3 regions of the Quatrionicoccus australiensis genome follow, and region 2 is predicted to be linked to each of the others. Evidence: predicted binding sites of a transcription regulator. Region 2 holds the regulator's gene; each other region holds the start of a gene.

Region 1 (2,262 bases), 1.4 Mb from region 2:
TGTGGCTGGAAGACGGGCTGGCCAGAACGACGCTCGACAGCTACCGTTCCGACCTCGGCCGCCTGGCGCTGTGGCTGGCCACGCACAGCCACGAGGCCCTGCTCGATTGCCGCGACACGACGCTCACCGGCTTCATCGCCGACCTGTCGCGGACAACGCGCGCTACCTCGCAGGCACGCTACCTGTCCACGCTGCGCCGCTTCTTTCGCTGGCAACTCGGGCGCGGCCGCATCTTTGCCGATCCGACCCTGAAGCTGGCCAACCCGGCCCGACCGTCGCGCCTGCCCAAGGTGATGTCGGAAAAGCAGGTCGACCACCTGCTTGCCGCGCCCGACCTCGATACGCCGCTCGGCCTGCGTGACCGCGCCATGCTGGAAACGCTCTACGCGACCGGCCTGCGCGTTTCCGAACTGGTCAATCTGAAAATCCATGAAGTCGGCTTCAACGAAGGCGTCATCCGCGTCCTCGGCAAGGGCAGCAAGGAAAGGCTGGTACCGCTCGGCGAAGTCGCCATCGACTGGCTGCAGCGCTATCTCGACGAGGCGCGCAACGACATCCTGAAGAACCAGCAAAGCGAAGCCCTGTTCGTCACCGGCCGCGGCGGCGCCATGACGCGTCAGGCCTTCTGGCAGTTGATCAAGCGCTATGCGCTGCAGGCCGGCATCGACCCGGCCAAACTGTCACCGCACGTACTGCGCCACGCCTTCGCCACCCATTTGCTCAACCATGGCGCCGACCTGCGCGTCGTCCAGCTGCTGCTCGGCCATGCCGACATCACGACAACACAGATCTACACCCACGTCGCGCGCGAACGGCTGAAGAGCCTGCACACGCTGCATCATCCGCGCAGCTGAACGTTCTCAGGCATAAACGTCGACTTCAGTGCCAAGTTTGTCATCGGCCGACCTGGCCGGTGCCGCGGCAGGCGACTGCTCGCTGCTTGCTGCTGCCTTGTCCGCCTCCTGCTTCTGCAATTGCGCAATCCGCGCCTGCAAGACCTCGATCTGTTGCTGGATCAGTTCGGCCTGCTTGGCAGCGTCTTCCGAGTCGCTCTCCTGCAATTTGGCCAATTTCTTTTGCAATGCGGCAATCTGCTTTTCCAGCGCGGCTATGCTGTTCGCCGAACTGCTGCCACCCGCACTGACAGGACTGCTGCCACCACTCCCGCTATTGGTAGGAACGCTGATATTGCTCATGCTGTTTCTCCTGATTGATGGATCTGCTCCTGTTATCGGCCGGCACCGCGAAAAACTTGGCAGCTGAAACGGTAAATCCACGTAAAGACAGGTAAAGATGGCCGCTCAGCGGTCGACCTTGTCCGACGCGGTAAAATCAGCCGTCGCCCGCATCCACCGAACTCGCCATGAGCAAAACCGAACACGCCCCCGAAACCCAGGCCACCAAGTTCCTGAAAGCGCACAAAGTCGCCTTCTCCAGCCACCTCTATGCCTACGAGGAGCATGGCGGCACCAAGGTTTCGGCGCGCGAACTCAACGTCGACGAGCACGCCGTGGTCAAGACCCTGATTTTCGAGGACGAGAACGCCAAGCCGCTGATCGTGCTGATGCACGGCGACTGCAAGGTGTCGACCAAGGAGCTGGCACGCCAGGTTGGCTGCAAGAAGATCGAGCCGTGCAAGCCGGAAGTCGCCAACCGGCACAGCGGCTTCCTGGTCGGCGGTACCAGCCCGTTCGGCACCAAGAAGGCGATGCCGGTCTTCATCGAGAAAACGATCCTTGACCTGCCGCTGATTTACATCAATGGCGGCCGCCGCGGCTACCTGGTCGGCATTCATCCGCACGACATCCTGCGCACGCTGGCGGCCAAGGCAGTGGACGCGGCGCTGCCGGGCTGATTTGCTTTGGCAATGACTGCCATTTAATCAATCAACTGGAGCTATGGCGACGCAACCCATAAAGTGACACTCATCGAACCAGGAGTGCCAGCATGAGCCAGATCGTCATCCAGCATTACGCCCGCCCCGCCGCCCGCCGCCATTTGTGGGTCGGCCTCGCCATGGCCGGCATCGCCGTCGCTTTCGGCATCGAGCAGATCGCTTTCTGGCTGGCCGCCCACCCGATGGCCGCCAAGGGCCTCGAAGCCAGCCTGTTTGCCGGCCTCGCCACCGGGCTCGGGGCAATTCCGGTGCTTTTCTTGCGTCGACCGTCCGAGCGACTGATGGCGCCGATGCTCGGCCTGGCCGGCGGCATGATGCTCGCCGCCAGTCTTTTTTCCTTGCTCGTGCCGGCCGTGCAAAGCGTC
Region 2 (2,262 bases):
CTTGCCGGCAATCGGCAGATAGACAAGATTGGCCAGCCCGACACCATAAATGGTGGCGACAAAGGCGACAGCAATCCCCGAGCCCAGCTTGGTTGGGTCGGAGAGGTTTTCCATCACATGGATGAGCCCCATCACCGCCCCCAGAATACCGATGGTTGGCGAGTAACCACCAGCTGACTCCCATATTTTTGCTGACTGGCGCCACTCGTCCTCAAAGGTATTGATTTCCACCTCAAGCAATTCACGAATACGCTCCGGATCAGCACCGTCGACAAGCAACTGCAAGCCTTTCTTGATGAACTCATCCTTGATGCCAGGGATGAAATTCTCAAGCGCCAGCAGTCCTTCGCGCCGCGACAACTGGCTCCAGTTGAGAATCTGGTCGACCAGGCGCTTCTGCTCAATCACCGGCGGCACCCAGACCCACTTGGCCATTTTCATCCCGCGTTTGAAGACATGCAGCGGACTCTGCAGCAGCACTGCGCCCAATGTCCCGCCACAAACAATCAACAGTGCGGTCGGCTGGACCAGCGAACCAATATTGCCACCTTCGAGCAGTTGACCGCCAAGAATGGCGATCAAGCCGATGGCAAGACCAGCCAGACTGATCTTATCCACTCACCTTCTCCTTGCGACGTTTCTTCGCTGCAGGCAACTCACCAATCACCTGACTACGCAAACGGGCGATCGCCTGACTGTGCAACTGGCAAACGCGGGACTCGGTAACCCCCATGACCTCACCGATTTCCCGCAAGTTAAGCTCCTGCTCGTAGTAGAGCGCCATCATCAGGCGCTCACGTTCAGGAAGACGGGAAATGGCTGTAACCAGCGTTTCCTTGACCTTCTTGTCTTCGAGAATATTGGCCGGATCTGCATCATTATCGGTGAAATGCCGTTCAAGAAAGCCCTCTTCACCATCGCTGGCGAAGTCGTCAAAATAAACCAACTGATGACCGCGGGCTTCATGCAGGGTTTTCTGGTAGTCCTCGAGCGACATCTCGAGCGCCTCAGCCAGTTCTCGCTCGGAAGGCGCCCTGCCGTGGGTGTGTTCAAGCTGATTGATGGCCCCCTCGATGCGCCGCAACTCGCGCCGCAGATTACGCGGCAACCAGTCATTTTCCCGCAGGCCGTCGAGCATGGCTCCACGCACGCGCTGCGTGGCATAAGTCTCGAACTGGGCACCAAATCCTTCCTGGTAGCGCTCCATCGCATCCAGCAAGCCCAGCATGCCGTTCTGCACCAGATCGTCGAACTGAACACTGGCCGGCAGGCGGGCCATCAAATGATAGGCGATACGCTTCACCAGCGGCACGAAGCGCTGAACCAACTGTTCCCTGTCTGGCTGCCCTGCAGCGGTATACATCAGGCTCGTAATACGTTCGGGGTTATGCGTTGGCTCAAGTGTAGCAGTTGCTGCATGAATTGTTCGACCCCGCCTGCCTCACTGTCGCCGCGCTGCCAGTAAAGCAGATCGGCAGCGATATCACGGAAAGCATGGGCGGAAGGAGAGTCAGGTGCCTGAACGAGGACGGAACGACACAATTGGCTGGCCTGGCGCAATGACTCGTCAAGCGGGATCGCACCGGCGTAGTCGAGACGGGCAATTCCGCGCTGAGCGGCTACCTGCGCAATGTTTTCATAAATTGAGCGCGCATCCGGCTGACTGCGCACCTTGTTCACCAGAATCCGGAACTGGCGCCGCGAGAAAGCGTGGCTGACTTTCTTGATCAGCGAATAGGCCTCGGTGATCGATGCACTGTTCCCCGACAAAACCACAACAGCCTCCTGCGAAGCGAGACCGAAAGGCGAAAAGCCATGCGGGTGTGCCATGCTGGCATCAACCAGAATCACGTCAACCGGACGCTCCAAGCCGGACATCGCATCGAGCAGAGTCTGCTGCTGTGGCAAGGACAGACGCCCCAGCTTCTTGACTGCCTTAGCAGCCGGCAGGACACGCAAGCCATTCATTGGCTGCAACAAAACCTGAGCCAGACTCAGTTCGCGCTGGACGACATTGAGCAAATCGTAATGGGCAATCAAACCGAAAGAGGAGGCGATATCGTCGCGCGAGGCATGCTCGTCGATGATCAACACTTCCTTGCCGAGACGCGCCAGGGCAGCACCGATATTGGCCACGGAAACACTGCGCCCAACGCCCTCGCAGCCCGCGACGAAGGTCACGACCTGCAGTTGCCCGCCGCCACCAAGCAGACGGCGCAGGCCAGCCGCCTGATCGACGCGAAAATCAGCCACGACGCCCAC
Region 3 (2,262 bases), 320 kb from region 2:
CGCCATGCTTTGCAGGACGAGCGGGATTTCCAGCGCGCCCGGCACGTTGGCGATCGCCATGTCGGCATCGGCGACGCCGAGCCGCTTCAGCTCGTTGACGCAGGACGAGAGCAGGCCTTCGCAGACCGGCAGGTTGAAACGGGACATCACGATGCCAACCTTGAGGCCGGCGCCGTCCAGATTGTTGTCGTACTCGTAGATATTGTCGAACCGGGCCATGGTTTAGAGCTCCGCAGGTGAGGTGACGAAACCGGTAACTTCAAGCTGGAAGCCGGTCATGGAAGGCATTTTGCGCGGGCTGGAAAGCAGGCGCATCTTGGTGACGCCGACATCGCGCAGGATCTGTGCGCCAATGCCGTAAGTACGCGGATCCCACTTGGCGGGCGCCTGCGGCGTCTTGCCGGTCAGGCGGGTGAGCAGCGCCTCGCTGTCTTCCGGCCGGTGCAGCAGGACGATGACGCCGTGGCCATTCTTGGCCAGCGCAGCTTGCGCCTGATCGATCGAGAAGGACTGCTGCTTGCTCGACGGATCGAGGAAGTCGAGCACCGAAAGCGGCTCATGGACGCGGACCAGGGTCTCGCCGCCGGCCGGGATCTCGCCCCTGACCAGGGCCAGGTGAGTGGCGCCGCTGGCGCGGTCGACGTAGGCGTGCAGCGTGAATTCGCCGTGGGCGGTCTGCACCGGCTTGCTGGTGACGCGCTCGACCAGGGTTTCGGAAGCGGCACGGTAGTGGATCAGGTCGGCGATGGTGCCGATCTTCAGGCCGTGCTCCCTGGCGAACTCGATCAATTCCGGCAGGCGGGCCATCGTGCCGTCGTCGTTCATGATCTCGCAGATCACCGAGGACGGCTGCAGGCCGGCCATGCCGGCGAGGTCGCAACCGGCTTCGGTATGCCCGGCGCGGACCAGCACGCCGCCTTCGCGGGCAGTGATCGGGAAGACGTGACCAGGCTGCACGATGTCGTCGGCGACCACGTTGCGGGCCACGGCGGTGCGGATGGTGTGCGAGCGGTCGGCCGCGGAAATGCCGGTGGTGACGCCTTCGGCGGCTTCGATCGAAACGGTGAAGGCGGTGCCGTACTGGGTCTTGTTGTTGCGCGCCATCTGGACCAGGCCGAGCTTCTTGCAATGTGCTTCGGTCAGGGTCAGGCAGATCAGGCCGCGGCCGAACTTGGCCATGAAATTGATCGCTTCCGGCGTGATGTGCTCGGCGGCCATGACGAGGTCGCCCTCGTTTTCACGATCTTCTTCATCAACCAGGATGACCATGCGGCCGGCCTTGAGCTCGGCAACGATTTCGGCGGTATTGGCAATGGCAGGCAACGGGGACATGGGTTTCCGGATACAGCAAATGGGGGGGTGCTATTTTCGCAGAAACAGGCTGATAGCACATGACTTTAGTAAGGCGCCCGAGCATTCCGGTATCTGCCCGTTGCCACCGGTCGACCGGCAAAAACAGGCAAAAACCGCGAATCAGCTGCCGCTCTGGTAGGCCTCGACCTGGATGCGCAGACGCACTTCGTCGCCGATGAAAGGCAGGCCCGTATTCATGCCGAAATCGGAGCGGCGCAGCACGCCCTGCGCGTCGGCGCCGCAACCGCGCTGGCGCAACAGCAGATTGAAGCCGCACTTGAAGCGGCTGATTTCCAGACGCAGCGGCCGGATTTCGCCGAGCAGCATCAGCGTGCCCTCGACCGCGACCGGGCGCGCACCGTCAAAGACAAAGCGCTGGCTGCGGAACAGCACATCGGGAAAGCTCGCCGCATTGAACCATTGCTCGCCGCGCAGCACGTCATCGCGCAGCGCGAAGCCGGTATCGAGCGACGCCGCCTCGATGCGGATGTCGATACTGCCGCCCGCCGCCGCTTCGTCGAAGCTGACCTTGCCGGAGGTCCGGTTGAAACGCCCGCGCTGGGTGGAAAAACCCATGTGGTCGATTTCAAAACTGGCGTAGGTGTGGGTCGAATCGATCACGTACTCGGCCGCCAGCGAGGGCATGGACAGAGCGGCAAGCAGGGAAACCAGGAAAAGTCTGATGGACACGGTCGACGCTCGCAAAAGGGCAAAATCCGGAAAAGCTCCGACGCAGAGCTTGGTGCTGATGCTGTTTCTGACCGAAAGCCGGCGGCGGCGTTCCCGATTCGGGGCACAATATCGGCCCGAGCCATCCCTTCGTCATCGTCCATGCGCCACGCCCTGCTCTTCTCGGTTTTCGTCATCGCCTCCTGCGGCCTGGCCTACGAGCTGATCGCCGGCGCCTTG

The links. The regulator FliA, encoded in region 2, starts transcription of late flagellar genes. The targets are predictions, from matches to a motif close to CTAAAGTTNNNNNNNNNNNNGCCGNTA.
Region 1: KI612_RS17390 (FlxA-like family protein) is a predicted target of FliA. The motif match lies at 1,230-1,256, and genes of this name have one in related genera.
Region 3: ribBA (bifunctional 3,4-dihydroxy-2-butanone-4-phosphate synthase/GTP cyclohydrolase II) is a predicted target of FliA. The motif match lies at 1,375-1,401, and genes of this name have one in related genera.

The regions. Positions count from the first base shown of each region.
Region 1 covers NZ_CP075188.1:3,647,718-3,649,979, forward strand. Annotated here, with positions in the region: gene xerD (site-specific tyrosine recombinase XerD) at 1-854, shown strand, start outside; gene KI612_RS17390 (FlxA-like family protein) at 861-1,196, opposite strand; gene ybaK (Cys-tRNA(Pro) deacylase) at 1,364-1,855, shown strand; gene KI612_RS17400 (ZIP family metal transporter) at 1,948-2,262, shown strand, end outside.
Region 2 covers NZ_CP075188.1:889,813-892,074, reverse strand. Annotated here, with positions in the region: gene KI612_RS04385 (flagellar motor protein) at 1-618, opposite strand, end outside; gene KI612_RS04380 (RNA polymerase sigma factor FliA) at 611-1,363, opposite strand; gene KI612_RS04375 (MinD/ParA family ATP-binding protein) at 1,363-2,253, opposite strand; gene flhF (flagellar biosynthesis protein FlhF) at 2,246-2,262, opposite strand, start outside.
Region 3 covers NZ_CP075188.1:574,678-576,939, reverse strand. Annotated here, with positions in the region: gene ribH (6,7-dimethyl-8-ribityllumazine synthase) at 1-219, opposite strand, end outside; gene ribBA (bifunctional 3,4-dihydroxy-2-butanone-4-phosphate synthase/GTP cyclohydrolase II) at 223-1,323, opposite strand; gene KI612_RS02765 (YceI family protein) at 1,474-2,043, opposite strand; gene KI612_RS02760 (polyamine aminopropyltransferase) at 2,185-2,262, shown strand, end outside.